DNA from 2 places in the Streptomyces sp. Y309 genome. Region 2 is predicted to be linked to the other one. Evidence: riboswitches for the same ligand, from Rfam matches in the RefSeq annotation. Region 2 holds a riboswitch; the other holds the start of a gene.

Region 1 (5,650 bases), 4.9 Mb from region 2:
CATGGATGCCTTCTACGCGTCCGCCGAGCAGGCCGCGAAGCCGAGCCTGCGCGGAAAGGCCGTGATCGTCGGTGGCCTGGGGCCTCGTGGGGTGGTGGCCACCGCCTCCTACGAGGCGCGTCGGTTCGGGGTCCATTCGGCGATGCCCATGGGGCAGGCGCGGCGGCTGGCGCCGAACGCCGCGTATCTCGTGCCGCGGTTCTCGTTCTACCGGGAGATCAGCGAGCAGGTGATGCGGCTGTTGCGGGAGCTCTCGCCGCTGGTTGAGCCGCTGAGCCTGGACGAGGCCTTCGTGGACCTGGAGGCGGGCGGCGTCGCGTCGGACGAGGCGTCGGCGCGGGCCGTGGGGGAGCGGTTGCGGGCGGACATCCTGCGGGTCACGGGGCTGAGCGGGTCGGTGGGGCTCGCCGCGTCCAAGATGCTGGCGAAGATCGCCTCCGAGCAGGCCAAACCGGACGGCCTGGTGCTCATAAGACCCGGCACGGAGCGGGAACTGCTCGGGCCCATGTCCGTGCGGACGCTGCCCGGAGTGGGGCCGGCGACAGGCGACCACCTGCGGCGGGCCGGGATCACCACCATCGAGGAGATCGCCGAGGCGGGCGAGGACGAGCTGGTCCGTCTGCTCGGCAAGGCCCACGGCGGGGCGCTGTACGCGATGGCGCTGGCGCGCGACGAGCGGCCGGTGGTGGCCGAGCGGGACACCAAGTCGGTGAGCGTCGAGGACACGTACGACGTGGACATCCACGACCGGGTACGGGTCCGGATGGAGGTGGCGCGGCTGGCCGACCGGTGCGTGCAGCGGCTACGGGACGCGGGGCACTCCGGGCGGACGATCGTGCTGAAGGTGCGGCGGTTCGACTTCTCCACGCTGACGCGGTCCGAGACGCTGCGGGGGCCCACGGACGACCCAGGTGTCGTACGGGAGGCGGCGGCCCGGCTGCTCGAATCCGTGGACACGACGGGTGGGGTGCGGCTGCTGGGCGTGGGGGTCAGCGGGCTTGCGGACTACACGCAGGAGGATTTGTTCGCGCAGGCGCAGGCGCAGGCGCAGGCGCAGGCGCAGGCGCAGGCGCAGGCCGACGCGGACGCGGACGCGGAGGCGGAGGCGGAAGCCCAGGAGGCGGTGGCGCCTGGAGTCGCGGGGGACGGTGATGAGGCGGTGCCCGAGGGGGGCGGGGACGAGGGTGCGGGTGTGGGCGAGACCGGGGGTGGGGAGCCCGTTTCGACGGCCGAGCGCCGGTGGCATGCGGGGCACGACGTGCGGCACGCGGTGTTCGGGGCGGGGTGGGTGCAGGGGAGTGGCCTGGGGCGGGTGACCGTGCGGTTCGAGACGCCTGGGTCGGCGCCGGGGCGGGTGCGGACGTTCCGGACGGACGATCCGGAGCTGGAGCCGTCGGAGCCGGTGCCGTTGGTGCCCGCCGTGGCGGCGGCGGAGGAGGTTGCGGATCCCCTCCCACCTGGGGATGCAGATCCCCTCTCACCTGGGGTGGAGCGTGGCGTGACCGGTGCGGGGGTGGGCGTCGTCGCCGGAGAGGAGCCCGGCGTGCCCTGAGGGGCACCGTCCGGAGGGGAACGGGGGGGCGAGCACGGCTGAGAGGTGCGTCGGGTGGCGCCCAGTGGTCCCAGGGGGCTCTGGCGCCCTTTGGGGCCTTTGGTCCCAGTGCCTGGACGTCCCAGGGGAGCTCTGGCGCCCTTCAGGCCCCCTTCAGGCCCTGGCCCCAGTGCCCCATGCCTCAAGGCGAAGGCGGGAGCCAAAGGCAGGCGTGGGCTCGGCGCGAGCGGGGCTAGGGGCAGGCAGCCGTGGGTGGGCACGGCAGGGCGGCGCCGGCAGCCGTGGGTGGGCACGGCAGGGCGGCGCACCCGGCAAGGCCCAGCCACATACCCCACCCAGGCATGAAAGTCGCGCCTCAGTAGAGGACGCCCAGAGAACGCCCCGGCAGAGGACGCCTCCCCCCCCACTCACGCATCAGAAGAATTGGCCGAATGCCCGAAGTCCACATCCGGAGGCGGCGGCGGTGGGGCCAGGTCCAGGCCGTAGTGGCGGTACAGCTGGAGCTCCTGCTCCGGGGACAGATGGCGGCCGACGCCGAAGTCGGGGGCGTCCTTGATCAAGGCCCGCTCGAACGGAACCCGCAGGGTGCCGTCCTTGACCAGCTCGCTGGGCTCCAGGGGCACGAAGGCATCCCTGCTGAACAGGCCCGTACGTATAGCGGCCCACTCCGGGGCGCCGGTGGCGTCGTCGAGATAGACCTCGTCGATCGTGCCGATCTTGGCTCCGTTGCGGTCGAACGCCTTGCGGCCGATCAGGTTGCGCGGATCGATATCGGTCTGCACGGGCCCTCCAACTGGTCGCAAGCCGTCTCGTACTCATCCAGCTCATCCAGATTTCGCTCGTAATCACTACGAAAGAGCACATCGGGGCGGGCGGCCACTCGAGGGATGGCGCGCGGTCCTCGCTGGTAGGCTGGCAAGCGGCTGTTGACCCCGTGCGGGAGAGCTCTTCGGTGGAAACGCCGGAGGCGCCGAAGGAGCAACTCCTCCCCGGAATCTCTCAGGCCCCTGTACCGCACGGACGAGGTCACTCTGGAAAGTAGGGCGGGCGTCGGGCGGGCACGTTCGGAACCCTTCCTCACCGACGGTGAAAGCAGTGCCGCCAGTGGCGGGACTGTGAAGCTCTCAGGTTGAGATGACAGAGGGGGAGGCCGTCCGGGTACCCGCGCCGTGGTGCCCCTCGCAGGTCGCGTCAGACCAGGAGGCCTCCGCAATGACCGCCACCCCTCGTACGCCGCTCTCACAGCTCGAGCAGGGAATCCCCTTCGAGCAGCGGCACATCGGACCCGATGCCGAAGCCCGCGCCAAGATGCTCGCCCAGGTCGGCTACGGCTCGCTCGACGAGCTCACGGCCGCCGCGGTGCCGGATGTGATCAAGAACGCCGAGGCCCTCGAGCTGCCCGGCGCCCGTACGGAGGCCGAGGTGCTCGCCGAGCTGCGCACCCTCGCCGACCGCAACCAGGTGCTCGACTCGATGATCGGACTCGGCTACTACGGGACGTTCACGCCGCCGGTGATCCTGCGGAACGTGATGGAGAACCCGGCGTGGTACACGGCGTACACGCCCTACCAGCCGGAGATCTCGCAGGGCCGCCTCGAGGCCCTGCTGAACTTCCAGACCGTCGTCGCCGACCTCACCGGACTGCCCACCTCCGGCGCCTCGCTGCTCGACGAGGGCACCGCCGCCGCCGAGGCCATGGCGCTCTCCCGGCGCATGGGCAAGGTCAAGGACGGCGTCTACCTGGTCGACGCCGACGTACTGCCGCAGACCATCGCCGTGATCCGGACCCGCGCCGAGCCGACCGGCGTCGAGGTTGTCGTCGCGGACCTGACCGACGGCATCCCGGCCGACATCGCCGAGCGCGGTGTGGTGGGCGTGCTGCTGCAGTACCCGGGCGCCTCCGGGGCCGTACGGGACATCAAGCCGCTCATCGACCGGGCGCACGAGCTCGGAGCAATCGTTTCTGTCGCCGCGGACCTGCTGGCGCTCACGCTGCTCACCTCGCCCGGCGAGCTCGGCGCGGACATCGCCGTCGGCACCACGCAGCGCTTCGGCGTGCCGATGGGCTTCGGCGGCCCGCACGCCGGCTACATGGCGGTGCGCGAGAAGTTCGCCCGCAGCCTGCCCGGCCGGCTCGTGGGTGTGTCCGTCGACGCCGACGGCAACAAGGCCTACCGGCTCGCGCTGCAGACCCGTGAGCAGCACATCCGGCGCGAGAAGGCGACCAGCAACATCTGTACCGCTCAGGTGCTGCTCGCCGTCATGGCCGGGATGTACGCCGTCTACCACGGGCCCGAGGGGCTCAAGGCGATCGCCCGGCGCACCCACCGGTACGCGACGATCCTCGCCGAGGGCCTCAAGGCCGGAGGCGTCGAGGTCGTGCACGAGGCGTACTTCGACACGCTGACCGTCCGCGTGCCGGGCAAGGCCGCCGACGTCGTCACCGCGGCCCGCGAGGGCGGCGTCAACATCCACCTCGTCGACGCCGACCAGGTGTCGTTCGCCTGCGACGAGACCACGACGCGGGCGCAACTGGCCGCACTGTGGACGGCGTTCGGGGTCGAGGCCGACGTCGCGTCGCTCGACGCGTCCGTCGCGGACACCCTGCCCGCCGGTCTCCTGCGCTCCGACGAGTTCCTGGCGCACCCCGTCTTCCACCAGTACCGCTCCGAGACCGCGATGCTGCGCTACCTGCGCCGCCTCGCCGACCGCGACTACGCGCTGGACCGCGGCATGATCCCGCTGGGTTCCTGCACCATGAAGCTCAACGCCACCACGGAGATGGAGCCGGTCACCTGGCCGGAGTTCGGCCAGCTGCACCCCTTCGCGCCCGCCCAGCAGGCGCAGGGCTATCTGACGCTGATCCGTGAGCTGGAGGAGCGGCTCGCCGAGGTCACCGGGTACGACAAGGTGTCGCTGCAGCCCAACGCCGGTTCGCAGGGCGAGCTGGCCGGGCTGCTCGCGGTGCGCGGCTACCACCGTGCCAACGGCGACGAGCAGCGCACCGTCTGCCTGATCCCGTCCTCCGCGCACGGCACCAACGCCGCCAGCGCCGTGATGGCCGGGATGAAGGTCGTCGTCGTGAAGACCGCGGACGACGGCGAGATCGACGTCGAGGACCTGCGGGCCAAGATCGAGCAGTACCGCGAGCAGCTCGCCGTCCTGATGATCACGTACCCGTCCACGCACGGCGTCTTCGAGGAGCACGTCGCCGACATCTGCGCGCAGGTGCACGACGCGGGCGGCCAGGTGTACGTCGACGGCGCCAACCTCAACGCCCTGGTGGGGCTCGCCAAGCCCGGCCGCTTCGGCGGCGACGTCTCGCACCTGAACCTGCACAAGACGTTCTGCATCCCGCACGGCGGCGGTGGCCCCGGCGTCGGCCCGGTGGGTGTGCGCGGGCACCTCGCGCCGTACCTGCCCAACCACCCGCTGCAGCCCGCGGCCGGCCCCGAGACGGGCGTCGGCCCCATCTCCGCCGCCCCGTGGGGCTCGGCCGGAATCCTGCCGATCTCCTGGGCGTACGTCCGCCTCATGGGCGGCGAGGGGCTCAAGCGGGCCACGCAGGTCGCCGTGCTCTCGGCGAACTACATCGCCAAGCGCCTGGAGCCGCACTACCCCGTGCTCTACACCGGCCCCGGCGGTCTTGTCGCGCACGAGTGCATCATCGATCTGCGTCCGCTGAGCAAGGCCACGGGCGTCAGCGTCGACGACATCGCCAAGCGGCTCATCGACTACGGCTTCCACGCGCCGACCATGTCCTTCCCGGTCGCCGGCACGCTGATGATCGAGCCCACGGAGAGCGAGGACCTGGACGAGCTGGACCGTTTCTGCGAGGCGATGATCGCCATCCGCGGCGAGATCGAGAAGGTCGCGAGCGGCGCCTGGTCCGCCGACGACAACCCGCTGGGCAACGCCCCGCACACCGCCGCCGCGCTCGGCGGCGACTGGGAGCACGGCTACACCCGCGAGGAGGCGGTGTTCCCGGCCGGTGTGGTGGCCGCCGACAAGTACTGGCCGCCGGTGCGCCGCATCGACCAGGCGTACGGCGACCGGAACCTGGTCTGCTCCTGCCCGCCGCTGGATGCGTACGAGGAC
Region 2 (5,650 bases):
CCTCCGGGCAGGGGCACCCAGACGTGGCTGCGGCCCAGCGTCTCGACCATGCGGGCGCCCACCGCGTCGGACGGTGGCGCCCCGAGCGAGGCCGCGAGCACCTCCTCCAGCTCGTTGGCCGGCCATCCCCCGTCGGGATGCGCGTGCGCCGGAAAGTCCCCCGGAAAGTCCATCTGTCCCAACCCTTGCTCTGCCCTGCGCGTGCCGTTCTGCCTTGTGCCTGCCTCGCGCGCTTCCGGGGCCGACCCTAACGCCGGGCCCTCGCGGGGCGCCCCAGGCCCACCCCTTCCCGTAACCAGGGGGCTGCCGCCCCCTGGACCCCTGCTTATCGCCGCTTCGCGGCTCGTCCTCAAACGCCGGACGGGCTGACAACTCCCGCCGAACAGACCTACACGTCCGCCCCGAACCCGATCTCCCCCAACACCCCCGCCGCCTCCCGGTCGAGCAGCACCGCCGAGCCGCAGCCCCGCGGCAGCTCCCCGCGCTCGGCGGAGCGGACCAGGTGGCCGACCGTCCTGCGGTGCCGCGCGAAGGCGTACCGCGACACTCCGCGCCCGCGCGCCCGCTGGCCGTCCAGGGCCACCTCGACCGGCACGTCGAGCAGCAGCAGATGCAGCGTCGCCCCGCGCCGGACGGCGGCGCGGGCCAGCCAGCGGCGCACCCACGGCTGCGTACCGCAGTCGTGCACGACGACGCCGGCGCCGGAGCGCAGCGCCCGGCGCAGGCCCGCGTAGTGCGCGAGGCGGACCAGGGGGCGGTAGAGCGCGTACGGAAGCAGCCGGGGCATGCGGGCCGCCCAGCGGTCGCGGGTGTCCTGGGAGTCCACGCGCGGGCCCGCCACGGCGCGCCGCATCAGCGTGGACTTGCCGCTGCCGGGCAGCCCGGAGACGACCACGACGTCGCTCGCGGCGAACACCAGGCGCCGCGGCCCGCGCCCCGCCCGCTCCCGGAGGTCGCGCACGACGGCCCGCGGGAAGAACCCGAGGCTCTCCCGCGAGGGGGCGCCGGACTGCGACGGCAGCGCGACACCGACGCCGCTGCCCGGCAGCACGACACCGCCCTCGGGCAGCGCCACCCCCGTGGTGGTCGCACCAGCACCGCTCCTGCGCACCGTGATCGGCCTCCCCATGCTGGTCACGTCACTCATCCCCAGTACTTCTCCGTCGAGTGTAAAGAGAAGGTAATGCTGTACAAGGGCGCCAAGGCCCGGGCTGTTCCCCGAACCGGCGCATCGGGTTGCGGCTGTTGTGAAGCGGGGGCGCGTGCAATGATGAGCGCGCCAACTCCATACCGGCCGCTTGAATCCGCGCGGGAGAGTTCCCAGGGACACGACACTCGTCCTGGGGCGCCGAAGGAGCAAGTTCCTCCCTTGAATCTCTCAGGCCCCGTACCGCGCGGGCGAGGCACATCTGAAAAGCGGGCCACTCCCCCGGTCAACGGGACGGCTCCACCCAAGGTGCAAGTCATGACCCGTCATACGTACGGGACGTGGTGAACCTCTCAGGTTTATGACAGATGGGGAGGATCGACCTCGCCCGTCATGCCATGCCCGGGAGTCAGTACTGATGAGCCACACCCCACGCCACACCGCCCTCGATGCTTTGCATCGTTCGCTGGGCGCCACCATGACCGACTTCGCGGGCTGGGACATGCCGCTGCGGTACGGCAGCGAGCGCGACGAGCACAACGCGGTCCGCACCCGCGCCGGCCTCTTCGACCTCTCCCACATGGGCGAGATCACCGTCACCGGCCCCGAGGCCGTGGACCTGCTCAACTACGCGCTCGTCGGCAACATCGGCTCCGTCGGCGCCGGCCGCGCCCGCTACACCATGATCTGCCGGGCGGACGGCGGCATCCTCGACGACCTGATCGTCTACCGGCTCCAGGACCAGGAGTTCATGGTCGTCGCCAACGCCGGCAACGCCCAGGTCGTCCTCGACGCCCTCACCGAGCGCGCCGCCGGCTTCGACGCCCGGGTGCGGGACGACCGGGACGCGTACGCGCTGATCGCCGTGCAGGGCCCCGAGTCCCCCGGCATCCTCAAGTCCGTCACGGACGCCGACCTGGACGGCCTGAAGTACTACGCGGGCCTGCCCGGCACCGTCGCGGACGTGCCCGCCCTGATCGCCCGCACGGGCTACACCGGCGAGGACGGCTTCGAGCTGTTCGTGGCCCCCGAGCACGCCGAGAAGCTGTGGCGGGCGCTGACCGAGGCGGGCGCCCCGGCGGGCCTGATCCCGTGCGGCCTGTCCTGCCGCGACACGCTGCGCCTGGAGGCGGGCATGCCGCTGTACGGGCACGAGCTGACGACGGACCTGACGCCTTTCGACGCCGGTCTGGGACGGGTCGTCAAGTTTGACAAGACGTCGCACGCGGACGACTTCGTGGGCGCCGAGGCGCTGCGCGCCGCCGCCGAGCGCGCCGAGGCCGCTCCCCCGCGCAAGCTCGTCGGCCTGGTCGCCGAGGGCCGCCGGGTCCCGCGCGCGGGCATGAGCGTGGTCGCCGACGGCGAGGTCATCGGCGAGGTCACCTCCGGCGCGCCGTCCCCGACCCTCGGCAAGCCGATCGCGATGGCCTACGTGGACGCGGCGCACGCCGCCCCCGGCACGCCGGGCGTGGGCGTGGACATCCGCGGCACGCACGAGCCGTACGAAGTCGTCGCGCTGCCGTTCTACAAGCGCCAGAAATAACGCGTCAGAAATCGCGAGAAGTCGCGAGAAGTAACGCTTCCGCGCGTGCCGCGGACGCCCCGTGCGTCCCACCGGCTCCCGCGGTGTCACGCGTCCGTCTCAGTCCGTCTCAGTCCGTAAGACCCACGTGCATCAGCACACGCCCGCGTACAGGAGAATTCAGGCCATGAGCAACCCCCAGCAGCTGCGTTACAGCAAGGAGCACGAGTGGCTGTCGGCCACCGAGGACGGTGTGGCGACCGTCGGCATCACGGAGTACGCGGCCAACGCGCTCGGTGACGTCGTCTACGCCGACCTCCCGGACGTCGGCGCCACGGTCACCGCGGGCGAGACCTGCGGCGAGCTGGAGTCGACCAAGTCGGTGTCCGACCTCTACTCCCCCGTCTCCGGCGAGGTCGTCGAGGCCAACCAGGACGTCGTGGACGACCCGTCCCTGGTGAACTCGGCCCCCTTCACGGGCGGCTGGCTGTTCAAGGTGCGCGTCGCGGACGAGCCGGGCGACCTGCTCTCCGCCGACGAGTACACCGACTTCGCAGGCAGCTGACCACGGCGTAAGGACTGATCTTCCGATGTCGCTTCTGAACACCCCTCTCCACGAGCTCGACCCGGACGTCGCCGCCGCCGTCGACGCCGAGCTCGACCGCCAGCAGTCCACCCTCGAGATGATCGCCTCGGAGAACTTCGCTCCGGTCGCCGTCATGGAGGCCCAGGGCTCGGTCCTCACCAACAAGTACGCCGAGGGCTACCCCGGCCGCCGCTACTACGGCGGCTGCGAGCACGTCGACGTGGTCGAGCAGATCGCGATCGACCGCGTCAAGGAGCTCTTCGGCGCCGAGCACGCCAACGTCCAGCCGCACTCGGGCGCGCAGGCCAACGCGGCCGCGATGTTCGCGCTGCTCAAGCCGGGCGACACGATCATGGGTCTGAACCTCGCGCACGGCGGGCACCTGACCCACGGCATGAAGATCAACTTCTCCGGCAAGCTCTACAACGTGGTCGCCTACCACGTGGACGACGAGACCGGCCAGGTCGACATGGCCGAGGTCGAGCGCCTCGCCAAGGAGGCCAAGCCGAAGCTGATCGTCGCGGGCTGGTCGGCGTACCCGCGCCAGCTCGACTTCGCCGCCTTCCGGCGCGTCGCCGACGAGGTCGGCGCGTACCTGATGGTGGACATGGCGCACTTCGCGGGCCTGGTGGCCGCGGGCCTGCACCCCTCCCCCGTCCCGCACGCCCACGTGGTCACCACCACCACGCACAAGACCCTCGGCGGCCCGCGCGGCGGCGTCATCCTGTCCACCCAGGAGCTCGCCAAGAAGATCAACTCGGCGGTCTTCCCCGGTCAGCAGGGCGGCCCGCTCGAGCACGTGATCGCGGCCAAGGCCGTCTCCTTCAAGGTCGCCGCCTCGGACGACTTCAAGGAGCGCCAGCAGCGCACCCTCGACGGCGCCCGCATCCTGGCCGAGCGCCTGGTGCAGGACGACGTCAAGGAGCACGGCGTCTCCGTCCTGTCCGGCGGTACGGACGTGCACCTGGTCCTGGTCGACCTGCGCCACAGCGAGCTGGACGGACAGCAGGCCGAGGACCGCCTCCACGAGGTCGGCATCACGGTCAACCGCAACGCCATCCCGAACGACCCGCGCCCGCCGATGGTCACCTCCGGCCTGCGCATCGGCACCCCGGCCCTCGCCACCCGCGGCTTTACGGCCGAGGACTTCCGTGAGGTCGCGGACATCATCGCCGAGGCCCTCAAGCCCGGCTTCGACGCCGAGTCCCTCAAGGCCCGCGTGTCCGCTCTGGCCGCGAAGCACCCGCTGTACCCCGGACTGAAGTAGTTTCGTACGCTTTAGTTTGGTACCTCGTTGGTACGGACTTCCGGGGCACCGCGCACACTGGACATGAGGACAGTGCGCGCGGTGCCCCGCACCACGTGCCCCGAAAGCACCGCTTGCCCCACCGCACCGCTTGCTGTCCCCCGCACGACCGGCAGACAACGGCGTCTACCACCCATCATTGGAGTTCTCCCGTGGCCATCTCGGTCTTCGACCTGTTCTCGATCGGCATCGGCCCGTCCAGCTCCCACACGGTCGGCCCGATGCGCGCCGCCCGCCTGTTCGCCCGCCGCCTGAAGAACGAGGGCCTGCTGGCCCACACCGCCTCGATACGGGCGGAGCTGTACGGCTCCCTCGGCGCCACCGGCCACGGCCACGGCACCCCCAAGGCCGTCCTGCTCGGCCTGGAGGGCGAGTCCCCGCGCACGGTGGACGTCGAGTCCGCCGACGACCGCGTGGCGGAGATCAAGTCCTCCGGCCGCCTGAACGTCCTCGGCGTGCACGACATCCCCTTCGCCTTCGACGACGACCTCGTCCTGCACCGCCGCAAGACCCTGCCGTACCACGCCAACGGCATGACCGTCTTCGCGTACGACGCCGAGGGCGCGCTCATCCTGGAGAAGACGTACTACTCCGTGGGCGGCGGCTTCGTCGTCGACGAGACCGTCCTCAACCAAGAGGGCGCGGAGGGCCAGAACCCGATCGTCCCCGACGACACGGTCCTGAAGTACCCCTTCCGCACCGGCGACGAGCTGCTGCGCCTGTCCGCCGAGACCGGCCTGTCCATCTCCGCCCTGATGCTGGAGAACGAGAAGGCCTGGCGCACGGAGGCGGAGATCCGCGAGGGCCTCCTGGACATCTGGCGGGTGATGCAGTCCTGCGTGTCCCGCGGCATGTCCCGCGAGGGCATCCTGCCCGGCGGCCTCAAGGTCCGCCGCCGCGCCGCGAACTCCGCCCGCCAGCTGCGCGCCGAGGGCGACCCGCAGGCCCGCGCCATGGAGTGGATCACGCTCTACGCGATGGCGGTGAACGAGGAGAACGCCGCCGGCGGCCGCGTCGTGACCGCGCCGACGAACGGCGCGGCGGGCATCATCCCGGCCGTCCTGCACTACTACATGAACTTCGTGCCCG

Evidence for each region. Region 2 has a riboswitch for glycine ahead of gcvT (glycine cleavage system aminomethyltransferase GcvT). Riboswitches for the same ligand answer to the same signal wherever they lie in the genome.
Region 1: another riboswitch for glycine. It lies ahead of gcvP (aminomethyl-transferring glycine dehydrogenase); the one in region 2 lies ahead of gcvT (glycine cleavage system aminomethyltransferase GcvT).

Annotation. Positions count from the first base shown of each region.
Region 1 covers NZ_CM160048.1:7,828,412-7,834,061, forward strand. Annotated here, with positions in the region: gene AC0KTA_RS32615 (DNA polymerase IV) at 1-1,552, shown strand, start outside; gene AC0KTA_RS32620 (PRC-barrel domain-containing protein) at 1,960-2,334, opposite strand; glycine riboswitch at 2,480-2,577, shown strand; gene gcvP (aminomethyl-transferring glycine dehydrogenase) at 2,765-5,650, shown strand, end outside.
Region 2 covers NZ_CM160048.1:2,900,632-2,906,281, forward strand. Annotated here, with positions in the region: gene AC0KTA_RS10900 (enhanced serine sensitivity protein SseB) at 1-173, opposite strand, end outside; gene AC0KTA_RS10905 (AAA family ATPase) at 389-1,147, opposite strand; glycine riboswitch at 1,300-1,403, shown strand; glycine riboswitch at 1,404-1,525, shown strand; gene gcvT (glycine cleavage system aminomethyltransferase GcvT) at 1,566-2,690, shown strand; gene gcvH (glycine cleavage system protein GcvH) at 2,857-3,234, shown strand; gene glyA (serine hydroxymethyltransferase) at 3,260-4,522, shown strand; gene AC0KTA_RS10925 (L-serine ammonia-lyase) at 4,714-5,650, shown strand, end outside.